2 regions of the Acetobacterium wieringae genome follow, and region 1 is predicted to be linked to the other one. Evidence: predicted binding sites of a transcription regulator. Region 1 holds the regulator's gene; the other holds the start of a gene.

What was found. The regulator Rex, encoded in region 1, represses fermentation and respiration genes when NADH is low (regulators of the CRP and FNR family bind a similar motif). The targets are predictions, from matches to a motif close to ATTGTTAANNNNTTAACAAT.
Region 2: a site for Rex is predicted at 2,466-2,485, ahead of CHL1_RS05850 (NmrA family NAD(P)-binding protein). Genes of this name have one in related genera too.

Annotation. Positions count from the first base shown of each region.
Region 1 covers NZ_CP097897.1:1,504,743-1,512,362, forward strand. Annotated here, with positions in the region: gene groL (chaperonin GroEL) at 1-629, shown strand, start outside; gene CHL1_RS07250 (hypothetical protein) at 731-964, opposite strand; gene CHL1_RS07255 (ABC-F family ATP-binding cassette domain-containing protein) at 1,006-2,934, opposite strand; gene CHL1_RS07260 (redox-sensing transcriptional repressor Rex) at 3,083-3,712, shown strand; gene CHL1_RS07265 (helix-turn-helix domain-containing protein) at 3,889-4,269, opposite strand; gene CHL1_RS07270 (FMN-binding protein) at 4,399-5,229, opposite strand; gene CHL1_RS07275 (putative manganese-dependent inorganic diphosphatase) at 5,257-6,879, opposite strand; gene CHL1_RS07280 (alpha/beta fold hydrolase) at 6,896-7,105, opposite strand; gene CHL1_RS07285 (alpha/beta fold hydrolase) at 7,093-7,620, opposite strand, start outside.
Region 2 covers NZ_CP097897.1:1,185,018-1,192,637, reverse strand. Annotated here, with positions in the region: gene CHL1_RS05855 (CdaR family protein) at 1-1,308, shown strand, start outside; gene CHL1_RS18485 (helix-turn-helix domain-containing protein) at 1,278-1,415, shown strand; gene CHL1_RS05850 (NmrA family NAD(P)-binding protein) at 1,504-2,448, opposite strand; gene CHL1_RS05845 (oxidoreductase) at 2,565-4,493, opposite strand; gene CHL1_RS05840 (hypothetical protein) at 4,417-4,614, opposite strand; gene CHL1_RS05835 (LysR family transcriptional regulator) at 4,750-5,634, opposite strand; gene CHL1_RS05830 (LysR family transcriptional regulator) at 5,631-6,530, opposite strand; gene CHL1_RS05825 (methyl-accepting chemotaxis protein) at 6,771-7,620, opposite strand, start outside.

The DNA of each region.
Region 1 (7,620 bases):
GAAATAAAGAGGCTGTTGAAGAACGAATCCGTCAGATCAAAGCGCAGATTCCAGAAACTTCTTCCGAATATGATAAAGAAAAACTTCAGGAACGTTTGGCTAAATTATCCGGCGGCGTAGCAGTTATCCAAGTTGGTGCAGCCACTGAAACTGAACTGAAAGAAATCAAATACCGTATCGAAGATGCATTAAATGCGACTCGGGCAGCGGTTGAAGAAGGCGTTGTATCCGGTGGCGGTACCGCTTATATTAATGCGATTCCAAAGGTTGACGCTTTAATTGAAACCCTGGAAGGCGACGAAAAAACCGGCGCTGGTATCATCCGTCGGGCGATTGAAGAACCAATGCGACAAATTGCTGAAAATGCTGGTCTTGAAGGATCGGTTATTGTTTCACAAATGGCTGGTAAAGCTGTTGGCGTTGGCTATGATGCTTCTAAAGGCGAATTTGTTGATATGTTCAAAGCGGGCATTATTGACCCGACCAAGGTTACCCGTTCAGCGATTCAAAATGCCGCCAGTGTTTCGGCAATGTTCTTAACCACTGAAGTAGCGGTTGCTGATCTTCCAAGCGAAGATGCCAGTATGGGCGGAATGCCAGGTGGCATGGGCGGAATGCCAATGATGTAAGCCTCCGGCTGCATCAGTAGATAAACTAAAATAATTAATATAAGCAACCAAAAAGGCAGTCTCTCGCGAGGCTGCCTTTTTAATTGCGGTTTTAGAAGCATTTAGTCGACATTGTAGGGGATCCCGGCGAATAGCACTTCCATCTCCGGTTGTTCCAGCTCTGCCAGTTTGATAATGAGACCATTGATTAAAGTGATCAGGGCTTGGGCATCGGGAGATTCATCATCGATCGGTTTGGCAGCATAAAGGGCAACCAGCATGGTGTTGCGGGTGGTTCCTTTCACTTCTTTAAACAGGGTATTTAATACCTTTTTTTCATTTTTAGTCAGTTCCATTTCTTCCTCCAATAATATATTATTGCTTTATTAAACGATTGTTACTCGGTTTCCAGAGCCAGTAAGGCGACTTCCCAGGAATCCGTTAACTCAGATAATTGCTGTTTGAGTGCTTCATAGGACAGATTGATCTCAGCTGCCAAAGCCAGGTTATCATAGAAATCCGGAGCACACATGGCAGTTTCAATGGATTCGATTTTCTGTTCAGTCACTAGTATGGTTTCTTCAATTTCCTTAACCTGCTTCTTCAAGAGCCGAATACGGGCTTCTTCTTCTTTTTGCTTTTTGCGATCCGTTCGCTGCTGTGTTTTGGTTACAATTGTTTTATTCTCTTCGGCCAGAACAGCTGCCCGGGCGGAAGCATCCGCCTTTTGTTTTAAATAGTCATCATAGTTGCCCAGATGGATTTCCATCCCATCAGCTGAGAACTGGTAGATCTGGGTTGAAATTCGATTTAAAAAATACCGGTCATGGGAGATAAACAGTAAGGTGCCCTCATATTGGCTCAAGGCATTTTCAAGGATTTCTTTGGTGTCCATGTCAATGTGATTGGTCGGCTCATCCATCAATAAGAAGTTGGACTGAGAAATCATCAAGCGGGCCAACAGCAACCGGGCCTTTTCACCGCCAGATAGGGTGCCAATCGGTTTAAAGACCTCATCGCCGACAAATAAAAAGGCCGCCAGGATATTGCGCAATTCGCCTTCAGTCAGTTTCGAATCGACATCCCACAGGGCTTCCAGCAGATTTTCATTGTAGAATTGCTTCAGAGCCTGATGTTCCTGATCGAAATAACCGATATGGACCTTCTGACCCAGTCGGATTTCGCCGGCATCGGCGACCAACTTTTTCTGCAAAATGCGAAAAAGGGTTGTTTTTCCGGCACCATTGGGTCCAATGATGCCGATTTTATCACCGCGATGAATTTCAAAATTCATATTCTGAAAAAGCAGACGATCGCCAAAGGATTTTTTAATCCCTGTCACCGCCAAAACGTCATTGCCGCTTTTAACCCGGGGGACAAAGCTGAAATGGCTGTTATGAGCAGTTTCGACCTTGTCGAGCAACTCAATCTTACTGAGGGCTTTTTCCCGGCTTGAAGCCCGTTTTGAGCTTTTGATGGAGTTATAAGCCCGGAACCGGTCGATGACTTCCTGCTGGTGTTTGATTTCTTTAAGTTGTTGTTGATACTGATGATTTTGTTCCATCATATCCTGTCGCTTTTTTAGTGCATACTGGGTATAATTGCCTTGATATTCTTTGATGTTTTTCTGGGATACTTCGATAATTGAAGTACAGACTTTATCGATAAAATAGCGGTCATGAGACACGATGACAAAAGTACCGGGGTAATTTTTAAGATATTGTTCCAACCACTGCAGGGCATCGATATCGAGGTAGTTGGTGGGCTCATCCAATAAGAGCAGTTCCGGTTCCTGAAGTAGGATCTGGCCCAACGTAGCACGGGTTTTTTCACCGCCGCTAAGCATCGAGAAGGCTTTAGTTTGATCTTCGGGCTTAAAACCGAGGCCATTGATGACACCCCGAATTCGGCTGGGGTATTCATAACCGTGTTGTTCGGCAAAACTTTCTTGCAATTCCCCAAACTCCAGCATCAGTTTTTCCTGCTCTGCCCCGGTGCTGTCGGCAATGGCAGCGCCAATTTGTTTGATTCGCTTTTCCATGTCGATCAGCGGTTTAAATACATCAGTGAGCATTTCGAGTAGGGTTGTGTTCTCGGCAATTGTGGACTCCTGAGATAAATAGCTGATGGTTAGTCCGTTTTTTTTGCTGATTCGTCCGGTATCAGGGATCAGTTCGCCAGTAATCAGCTTAAGCAGCGTCGATTTTCCGGTACCATTGCGGCCGACCAGACCGATTTGTTTTTTTTCATTAATGGATAGATTAAGATTATTAAAAATTTCATGAATGCCATAACTAAAATGCAAATTTTCGATATTGATTAACATTATTTCACCTGTTTTCGTTTTTGTTCAGTCATTTGAGTTCACTTTTACTATTCTATCAAAAAAAACGGCAAATTAAAATGAATAATTTGACGTAATTGGTTCATATTGATATAATTAGTTGACTATCCGAAAGAAAGGAGAAGTAATCATGCATCGCTTCTCAAAAAAAGTATCAATGACCGTCGTAAAACGGTTACCGAAATATTATCAATATTTAAGTGATTTACAACTCAATGATATCGAAAAAATATCATCCCGGGAATTAGCAAGTCTGATGGGTCTGACAGCTTCTCAAATTAGACAGGATTTGAATTCTTTCGGGGGGTATGGACAACAGGGGTACGGCTATAATGTGGGAGAATTAAAGGAGGCTATCAAGGAAATTTTGGGTCTTGATAGTGAATATAATTGTATTATCATTGGTGGCGGGAATATGGGTCATGCCATCGCAAACTACGAACGATTTAAGCGGGAAGGTGTGATTTTAAAAGGCGTCTTCGATGTTGATCCATTGACTGTAGGTACAGTCGTTGGCAGTGTAGTAGTAAAACATATGGATGAACTTGATGAATTTGTCAAAGCGAATGAAATTGACATCGCCATTTTGTGTGTGCCCCGGGAAGTCGGTCAGAAAGTTGCAACCCGGATTACAGAACTGGGTGTGAAAGGTATCCTCAATTTTAGCCCATTGGATTTGGATGTTCCCAGTGATGTAGTGGTTGAGAATGTTAACATTACAGATAGTTTATTCACGTTAACTTATCTGCTGGGTGAGTAAAAGATTAGTTGTAGAGTATGGGAAGAGTTTGATTTTCTTTAATCAGGCTCTTTATATTTTGCTCAAAAAAGAAAACACAACTGCGGATATATCGGTGAATTAAAAAAGAAACACTTTCTTTGTGTTTCTTTTGTTTTATAACAAGTTATTTAAACATGATTTTCGTAGTTTTTGATTTACTTCCCACTGGAGCTCTTAAAATTAATAAAATCCAGAACCTCTTGCTTATAGCTTTCCGGGAAAGAGAAGTACGAAGAAAAAGAATCCACTTCTTCGTTGGAAAAAACGTAAGATTTCAAAAATTCTTCACATGTCATCGGTTTCGGGTTGCTTGGTAAAAGCTTTGGCTGATCGGTTCTACATAATAAATAGTCCACAGAAACTTCAAAGAAATCTGCAATTTTTATCAGTAATTGGTTTTCAGGTAAGTTTTTATCTTTTTCATACTTGGAGATAGAGCTTTTATTTAGATAGAAAAGATTGGCAAAATTCTCCTGTGTTAATCGTTTTGAAATCCGCAACGCTTTTAATCGGCTGCCAAAAGTATTGTTTTCCATTTTTTCACCTTCTTTCAGTTTAGAATTGTTGGCATAAATGCACTGCCTATAGCGTAATTATACCACGTCTTTAACATTTGTCAAGATTTACGGTTGAATTAAAGGAATAAATCTTAAAGGGATAAAGCATCAAAAAGGCGCTCTTGCTTCTCTTAAGAGTCGTAGACATTCTCCGTATTTGACTTTTTCTGGAGATGCTTCATTGGCTGGAAATGGACTTTCCAGAGACTGACTGCTAAGTGCCGTCTCAGTTATTGTGTCAAATAATGCATTAAAGTCCGTATTGGCAGGAGGATCAGTTGATTTGCGTTTTGATTTTCCGTCTTCGGTTATAATTTCATCGTAACTCAGAGTGACGAGCGTTGATCCGTTAAAGGTTGCCTGAAGAAATCCCTGATAGCCATCATGGTCGGGGTTGCTGGTGATTGAATAAGTATCGAGGGTGTCAATTTTTATTGGTTCATGATCACCTTTGCTGGCCAGATCCAGAATTGCCTTGGACAAACTGATAAATTTTTCGGATGTTTGTGTCGCACCGGATATAGCGTCAGTTTCATCAGGATTTTGCGACATCAGCAATTCGCTATAAAGGCGGAGATAGAGAGCACTTAAATTTGCCACAGCCAGATTGGGCCAGGTTTTGTCAGAACCCTCGACAGACAGGCGATCAGACTTGTTTTTGTCGATTTCGTTTAAGGTTACCCGTGTAATTAGGCCGTTTTTTATTAAAATGTTCAATTGTTGGCCATAGCCCCGAGTGTCATAATATTTTGTGCTTGCGGAATACTGACCATCGATCAGGGCGCCAGAAATATCTGCCGAAAAAATTGAACCAGTTGCGGGATCATTGATCAGTTCTTTTTCAACGCAGCCAGTCAATAAAAGCGATAGCAAACCTGAGACCAGGAGGATGATCACCAGCCGCAGGCCGATATGATTTTTGGATTCGTTCTTTTGCATCTTTCTCACCAATGTTTGGATTTGCATTTAATAAGCCGAAGCGTTCATCAGTGGCGGAACAATCTGTTTTTTTCGGGAGAAAACGCCATTCATGTATTTACTGAATTCTCCCGGCTGAAAGCCAAAAGCCAGTTGAGCAAGGTTTTTAGCCTCACCAGCGATGATCAGTTCGGAGCCTCCCAATATAATATCGGTAACCATTAAAATCGCCAGATCCAGGCTCTCTTCTTCACACAATTTATTCATTTCCAGCAGAACCCCATCCAGCTTGTCAAAGATACCCCGGAAATCTCCAGTATTGATTTGTGAAACCCCAATTTTATAGGCTCCCATGGTGAATAGCTTCCGATCGGTGGAGATAATTTCAAAGGGGTGCATTTCTTTTAAATTACTGCCAGCCACTAACATTTTTTCGCCGTAACTCTTAACATCGAGATTCAAAATTTTCCCTAATTCCAGGGCAATAACCCGGTCTTCTTCAGTGCAGGTGGGAGAATTAAAAAGCAGCGTATCCGAGATAATTGCGCTGAGCATCAGTCCGGCCATATCTTTGGGGATGGCAACCTGATGCTCATGGTACATTTTGGCGACAATGGTGGCGGTGCAGCCAACTGGTTCAATTCGCAGATACAGTGGTGTAGCAGTTTGGATTTCAGCGACCCGATGATGGTCAATCACTTCAATGATTTCAGCTTCTTCAACGCCAACGATCGACTGGTTGCGTTCGTTGTGGTCGACCAGAATCACTTTTTTCCGGCTAAAGTCAATCAGGTTGCTACGGGAAATGGTTGAAAGAACCCTTCCGTCGACATCCACCACGGGGAAACGCTCATGATCTGAGGTTAGCATGTTTTTTTTGACATCATCGATGGTTTCGTAAGGCATGAAATATTCCAGATGGTGTTTCTGGTAATATTTTTTGATCGGAATTCCCTGACAGAGTAACCGGATGACTTCGAAGGGACCAAAGGCGACAATCAATACGGCCCCCTGGTAATTTTTGGGAATATCAAAAACGATATCTGGAGATGCATTGGAAACAATAATAATTCCGGCACCAGTGGCAAAGGCCCGGTTGAGATAGATATCCTGTGAAACGGTAACTAAAATGTCTCGACTGCTTAAGGTTTGACCATCCTCGATTTCGGTAATGGTATAAACATCGCCCCGCACTAGTTCGGATTTGATTGAGCCATAAACCTGAGCTTCAAGTAAATCAATGATGTTATCCAGTGGGGTTTCGCTGTCCCGCAGCAGCGATTTTGAAAAAGCATCGGTGTAGGCGGGAATAATATCGGACAGGGAAACCATCCCAATGAGCTGCTCTTCATCGCTGATTACAGGTAAGGAGCGGCCAGGATGATCAATAATCTGGCCCATGGTTTTTGAAACGGAGTCTTTTTCATAGGCCATCGAAAAATCAGTCAGCACCAGGTCTGAAACCTGGGGTTTGACATCTTTGATCAGTTCGGGTAAGCTGACGCCAAAGGTATCGAGAACAAACTGGGTCTCCTTATTAACGGGGCCCAGCCGGGCGGGAAAGACCAGAGTATGTCCCAGGGTTTGTTTTAAATGAGCATAGGCAATGGCTGAACAGATGGAATCGGTATCCGGATTGCGGTGTCCGAAGACATATATTTTTGGGGTCATCGGTGGATCTCCTTATTTATTTAGATAATGAATGCGTATTTAAAAATCGTAGGATATCTTTATAGACTAATTCTCGTTTATCTTCGTTTAGAATTTCATGTCGCATCAGCGGATAGAGAATCGACTCGACGTTTGCGACACCGAGTTTTTTTAGCTGCTGAGTTAGCTGCATTACTTCTTTGCCCATGCCGCCAACGGGGTCATCCCGGCCAGCTAAAAAAAGCAAGGGAAATTCGCTGGGAATTTTTTGAGATTCGACGTTTTGGTGGTGTAATCAAGACCATAAAACAAATCTCGGTAAAACCCGGCACTACAGGTAAAACCACAGAGATCATCGCTTAAATAGGCATCGACGTTGGATTTACTCAGGGAGATCCAATCATATTCAGTTCGGTTGGGTTTAAACTTTTTATTATAGCTACCAAAGGATAGCTTGGATAATAGTTTAGAGGGGGTGGTTTCACCATTTTTGCGGATCTCCCGGCGGGCAATGATGCTGGCGGTTTTGCGCATTAAGTTGTTGATACCGACAGTTGTGCCGATGATGATTGCCCCTTCATATAATTCTGAATAATCAATGATGGTTGTGCGGGTAACCACCGACCCCATACTATGACCAGTGATAAACAGCGGCAGTTCTGGATAGGCTTCTTTAAGCGCTCCAGAAATTTCTTTGACATCGGAAACAACCCGCTCCCAGCCGTTGCCACTGGAAAAAAAGCCCAGGTTACCAGCGTCTTT
Region 2 (7,620 bases), 320 kb from region 1:
GAGGGTGGTTGTGACCTGAGTGAGGAATTGCTCTATCTCAGCGATGCAAAACAATTAGCTGACCTGCAATCGCCAAAATCATTGTCCTTTATCTGTCTGGGTCCGATTGACGAAGCCCTGCTCGACCCCCATTGGTCGGTTATCATCATACCTTCGCAAACCGATGCCGGTGAGCTGTTTGACGCGGTTCAGGCGATTTTTGACCGCTATCAACGATGGCTGGAACACATTAACGAAGCGATTTTTAACGGCCAGACGCTCCAGGCCATCCTGGACGAAGCCTGCCGGTATCTTAAAAACCCGGCGGCCTTGTTTGACGATTCCCAGGGGCTGCTGATGCGCACCAGTAACATGAATCTGGATAAATTGGATGCGATCTGGGCTCACGTTCTGGAAAAAGGCTATTCTTTAAAAGAGGTTGACAGTATCAATCTCAGCGAAAAGTTCAGAACCCAGCACCAGCCCTTTTATTATCAGTCCCCGGATACGTTTGGAAACATCAAACGCCTGATTGCGCCGATTCTTGTCAATGGCCAGCTGTTCGGATCACTGGCGATGACGGAACTGATCAGTCCGCTGACAAAGTCCGAATATGCCAACCTGTGGCTGGCTCAGCAAATAATCGAAAATGCCCTAAAGGTGAATGACGAATTTTGCAAAAATCTGGAAACCCCCTGGTATCTCTACCGTTTGATTAAAGAAAAATACGTCGATCCCCATATCCTCGCCCATCATTTAGGTTTAAAAGACCGCAAGATCGCGGAACCTTATGCCTTATGGTGCTTTAGCCCTGCCGGAAAAATTATTGATTCGGATTTCAGCACTCAGGGTTACTCTAATCAGCTTTCCCGATTGTTTAAAGATCAGCTGATTTTTTTGTTTGAGTCACTGATTCTCGTCTGTGATTACAATCTCGAACCTGAAAATAAAAAACAGTTCCATGAGCTGATTCTGGATTTCTTAGCCAAACGCGAATTCAAAGCGACGAAGAGTATGGTTTTTAATGATATCTATGAAATTAATCTGGCCTATCTGCAGTGTCAGATAGCCAACGAATACGCCAATGATGCTGCTTGTGAAATTATCTGTTTTAATGACATTTATGCCGATCATATTTTAACGGTTCTTGATCGCCACACCAAACTCGATGTGCTCATTGTCCCCCAGCTTAAAAGCTTGAATCAGCAGGATCCCTATACCCACGAGTTGCTTTTATGTCTTAGAGCCTATATTGCCAACGGCAAAAACATTACCGCGGTACCGCTGATTCACTCAAGATCCATCGCCACACCGTGGTTTATCGTTTAAAAAACATTCAAAAGCTCACGGGTCTGAATTATGAGATGCTCCAGGACGACATGATGTTTCAATTGTTTTTGTCCTGTGGAATTTTATTGCGAAATGTACCGCAATAAGAAATCATTTGTATTCCTTTTATAAAGACAAACAAAAAACAGCATCTCCATTAATTGGATAATGCTGTTTTTTTCTTTTCTAACTTTGTTAATTTTCAGTTGAGGTTCGGCTACCAATCCGGTGATTTTCCAGATCCTCGAAGATTTCCCGGACTGATAATGGTTTTCTGCCAATCAGCATTTCTACATCCTTGGAGCAGGCGTTCATCTGTTCCAAGCGGATGGCCCGGCCAAAGGTCACCATCCCATCGGAACAGAAGGGAAAGTTCTTGGCTGTTTCGGCCCATTCACCTTCGGTATTTCTCGGCACACCAATAGAATCGAAGAAGGCGTACATCTCGTCGTCAGTCAATTCCTGATAGGTAACCGTTTTGCCGGTGACTTCGCTGCCGATTTTACAGAATTCGGTAATGGTCATCGCTTCCGGTCCACTGATATCGTAGATGGTATTGTTTTCGCCAGCCCCGGCCGCCACACAGGCAGCGACTTCGGCACAATCATCCCGTGAAATGAAGGCCATGTGCCCATTGCCCATGTTAGTGGCCATTACACCGTTTTCGGCGGCACTTTGTTCAAACACCGATACCATTGCCTCGGCATACTGGGAATCCCGTAAGATGATCCAGTCAATATCAAGGCTTTTCAGGTAAGCTTCGGTGATTTTATGATCTGAAACTTCATAGGTATCACAGTCTTCTTCGCCGGCACCGACAATGGAGGTATAAACAATTTTTTTCACACCCGCTTCAACGGCAGCATCAATCGCGTTCTTGTGAGCAGTTCTTCGGCGCTCACCAACAAAAGGCATAGAGATTAGCAGTAGTACCTCTCCCCCTGCAAAGGCTTTTAATAATGTCTCTTTATTAAATATATCCGCATATCGGGTCTCGACGCCCTGCTCTTGATACTGTTTAATCACATCTTTGTTTGGGGTTGTAAAGATCAGCTGGTCTTTCGGCACTTTTTTTAAAATACTGCGCGCAGAATAACCGCCAAAATTACCGTCTACACCGGTCATTATTATTTTTCCCATTAATTCGTTTCTCCTTGTTTGTTATTTATCTAACTAAGACAAGTATAACGAATCTCTGACCAAAAAGATAATTCAAAGAAGCAAAGATGATAATCAGGTTTACTTATGATGTTATATCAATAACGTCCGATATCCCGGGCAATGGTATAGGCGGTGGCATTGGCCGTATAAACATTTTTAGGTTCAACACAATCGCCAAGTTCAAAGAATAATGGTGCGCAGTTTCTCAATTCATTTGACTGGTCTCGCAGTGGTTTCTGCCCAAGCGCATAGATCACCGTGTCCGCTTCATAAAGGCTTTGTTTGCCAATTTCGTAGTGTTGATTCAAACTGGCCTGGGTCACAGCCGATACCAACATTCCTTTTGTAATGGTATCGCAGCATTGTTCTTCTGAAAATGAGTCACCAACAAACTCACCAATGACACCTTTTTCAGTGATCTCGACAGCTTTGGTTGAAGTCACTACCACGATTTGATACTTCAGGATTTCATTGTTAATGGCCATTGAATGAATGACATTGTTTGAAAAGTTCAAACGGTTGGACATTTCGATAATGGTCACTTTTTTCCCTAGCTGTGAAAGATAAATGGCCAGTTCAATCCCGGATAATCCGCCACCTAGAACAACTGCTTTTTCGCCAACTTTCTCGGCCTCCAGATATCCCGCATCTGCATCCATAACGTTTTTGCCGTTAATTCCAGGGATATTGGGCATCACTGCTTTTGCGCCCAAGGCAGCAATGATAACATCTGGTTTTAAGACTTTAGCTAATTCCGGCGTGACTTCGGTATTCATACGCAAATCAATTTCCGCTTCTTCTATCAGCGCACTTTGTGAATCCAGATATTGCTGCATATTCTGCTTGAAAGGCACTTTTTTCTCACAACGCAAAGCACCGCCTAATTCATTTGACTTTTCACAAAGAATAACTTCATGACCGTGTTCATAAGCAGTCAGAGCCGCTTGCATACCACCGATGCCGCCCCCGGCAATCAATACTTTTTTCTTCTTTTGAGGCAATACCTGATTGTATTTTACTTCCCGTTCAAAACCAATTTCTGGGTTGATTGCGCAAATGCTTGTTAACTTTGTGAAGTGCGCCGAGAAACATTCAAAGCAACGAATGCATTTGCGAATTTTTTTCTCCTGTCCCATTTGGGCTTTAATAGGGGTGTCCGGATCAGCCATCAATTGACGGCACAACATCACCACATCGGCTTTTCCTGAAGCAATGATCTCTTCCAACAGCTCCGGTTCAGCCAATGCACCTACCGTTGCAATTTTAGAATGACGGATGACTTTTTTCACTGCCGCCGCATATTTTACATTGGCACCGTCATCTAAAAACATACTGGGGGAAGTGATGGTAAACACCGAAGTTTCTTCGTGAGCGCCTACCGAAACGTTGATCAGATCCGCATGCCCATCTAATTGTTTGGCAATCTCAACGCCGTAGTCAATGTCATAACCGCCTTCAAAAAGCTCTGCTCCGCTGATCCGAACACAAACCGGAAAATCACGACCGCATTTTTTCTTGATATCGGCAATGGCCGCATTAACAAAGCGAGCCCGATTTTCCATGGAACCACCCCACTGATCCCGTCGGTTGTTATGGGGTCCAAGAAACTGGTTGAACATCCAGCCATGACCGGCATGGATAGTTACCATCCCAAAACCGCAGTGTTTGGCGGTTTGTGCCGCATCGCCAAATTTCTTGATGATTTCAAAAATAACTTCTTCCGGCATTTGGGGAATCTCCATCCCTAAACCATTAACCGAATCAAAGGCACCAAAAATCTCATTTCCCAGACCAAACTTGCTGTGATACGAATTTGCCCCACAGTGTTGGAGTTCAATATCGGCAACAGCGCCGTGTCTGCTGATACATTGAGAAAGTCTGTATAAAGGCGACAAAGCGGTGGGATCATCCAGTCTGATGGTCGGACCGATGGCACCTCTGGCATTATCAGCCATTGCTGAACCAATGCTGACGGTGGCCGCCTCCGCCCTGAGCCTTTCTTTCAAAATAAGCGATAAATTCATCCCCCGGATGCAATCGCTCGTCGGGATAGTATTCCAACCCAATTGGCGCTGCAAAAATCCGGTTTCTAAACTGTCTGTTTCCCAGTACTACTGGCGAAAATAATTGTTCAAATTTTTTCATTAAATCTCTGCCTTTCAAAATAAAATAATAGCATTCAACGCTTCTATCGTAATTAAAATTAACACTGTTGTCTAACGATTAAAAAGCCTGATGCTTATGCTAAAAATGCATAAGTACCAGGCTTTTGTGACCTCTTTAATTTTTGTCTCGCGCTGTATTGAGGAATGCGTTAAGACAAGGATTTTTATTCGCCTGATTCCAGGCAAATTCAATGTTATATTGATGATGCGTCTGATTAATTTTCAAAAACGTGATCGTCTGATATTTTTTCGTCAGCCCATCTGAATCAGGATAGAAAGAAATGCCCCTTCCCAATTCAGTTAACAGTAACTGGGTTTCAAACGAATCGACTTCAATGACTATCGGATCAAAACCATCCTGACGACAGCAATCCAGAATATAATCATAATGCTTCTGAAAGCTTTCCCTTTTGGGCACAATAATTTTCTCATTTCTAAGTTCAGTTGCTTCAATCGATTCTCGTCCTGCAAACCGATGAAATGGCCCCACACCAACTTTTACATTATATTGACAGACATTTAATGAATTGATTCCTTTTTCATCCTGCAGTTCTGCTTTAAAGACCGAAATAATATCCAAAGTGCCATCGTTGATTTGGGTCAGCAATTGTGCCGGTGTACTTTGTTGCAGAACGATTTCGACACTTTGATTTTTTTGCTGATATCGTTTTAATACTCCAGTCACATACTCAAAGCCCAGATCATTAGAAAAGCCCACTTTTAAGACATTGTTTTCTTTGTAACTTAAACGCACGCCATCTTCAACCGCTTTATCGTATAATTTCAGTATCGATTTCACACTGGTTAAATAATCGCTACCCGCTGGAGTGAGCTGAACTTTTGTGGTGCAACTTTCAAAAAGTGCAAAACCAATCTCTTTTTCCAATTGTTTGATGGCGCGACTGATGGTCGTTTGTGAAACAAACTGGCGTTTTCCAGCTTCAGTGAAATTTAAAGTTTCAGATAATGCGATAAAATACTCCAGGGTTTGTCGATTCAAGCACTTGCTCCCTCCTTACTCTTTTTAATAATCAATTGCATAAATTCATCAATGAGGGGATTATCATCATTCTTATTTCGGGCCATGCAAAATTCTGAATGATGATGGGTTTCGATCAGTTTTATCCGGTGAATCCCAGAAGCTTCGGTTAGCACTTCCTCAGAAATAATGGCAATTCCTTTATTGGCACTGACCAATAAAATCATCTCATCAAAATTATCAACCTCTTTAATAACATTCGGTTCAAAACCGTCCTGTTCGCAGCTCCTGAAAAAAGAGTCATGATACTTGGGTCCATAGGTTTTTGAAAAAATAATCAGCTTCTCAGATTTCAATTCATTGCCATAGATTTCATAACGATCGTGCCAGGGATGACTGGTCGAGACAATGACACATAGGGTGCTGGTGAATAAGGTGGTGATCTCGATCTGGGGATAGGTCTGAATTTCATTGGCCAGTCCGAACATGATATCAATTTCGTTATTTCTTATTTTTTCAGATAATTTTCTAAAGCTGAGTTCATACAGTTCCAGATTCACTTCCGGGTGACGGGCGACAAATTTACTTAACACCTCCGGCAAAAAACGTTTTTCAACCGGACCGGATACGCCGATTCGCAATGATCCTGAAAACCCATTTTTTAAGGCCTTGGCCTTTATTACTGCTTGTTCGTAATCCTCAATGATCCGCTTGCTGGCTTCATAAAAAGCTTTGCCGGCCAAGGTTAAGGTCGGACGATAACCGGATCGGTCAAACAATTGAAAATCCAGTTCCTGTTCCATAGCGGCCATCTGTTGGCTCATGGCCGTCTGGGAGACAAAGCATTCCTGAGCCGCTTTGGTAAAACTGCCGTGCTCAACCGCTGCTATAAAATACTCCAATTTTCTGAAATCCATTTTTCCACCTCGCTGGGATGATCATTCATCATTGCATTCTTTGCTCCAATTTTATCATTCGTTTGTTTTCCACACAACGCTAAATTTATGAAGCATCTGGTTTTGCTTCAATTCAATCATAGATTGCGATTTTTCTGCTATTCCAATAGCGAACTGGCAACAATTATAAGTTTACAGAATAAAAAAGCTATCTGTGCTTTGTCTACAGGCAGACAAAGCACAGATAACTTTTATTGATTTTTATTTTCTTAAGGTAAACTGATGGATGGTTTCTTTTAATAATTCCGCCTGGCTGGAAAGTTCTTCGCTGGCAGCGGCACTCTCCTCCGAGGTTGCTGAGTTTTGCTGAACCACCTGGGCTACCTGGTCAATACCCGCATTAATCTGGGCGATCCCCGTTGCCTGATCATTTGATGCCAAGGCGATGTTCCCCATCAGATCAGTGATTTCGCTAATCCCGCTGACAATATCATTAAGCGCCGTTGCGGTTTCATTGGCCATTTGCGTCCCATGTTGAACCTTATTGATGGAACCTTCAATCAGCCGGGTGGTTTCCTTGGCCGCTTCGGCGCTGCGGGCCGCCAGGGTTCGGACCTCTTCTGCCACCACCGCAAAGCCCTTGCCATGAACGCCCGCTCGGGCTGCCTCTACAGCCGCATTTAAAGCCAGAATATTGGTCTGGAAAGCAATGTCGTCAATGACTTTAATGATTTTGGAAATGTCTTTGGACGATTGATTGATATCAATCATGGCGTTTTGCATTTCCGCCATCTGTCCGTTGCCGATATCCGCATTTTCACGAACAACCCCGGTTAGTTCCCGGGCCTTATTGGCATTTTTGGCGTTTTCCCTGGTCTGATCGGTAATTTCAGCGATTGATGCGGTTAGCTCTTCGATGGAACTGGCCTGTTCGGTGGCTCCCTGAGCTAACGACTGACTGCCAGCAGCCACCTGGTTGGCTCCTGAACTGACCTGCAAGGCCGCCGTGTAGATTTCACTTAAGAGCGTATTTAGTGTTTTGATAATCTCATTCAGGGCATTTGAGATCCCGATAAAATCGCCGTTATACGCCTGAATATCGTCAATGTCT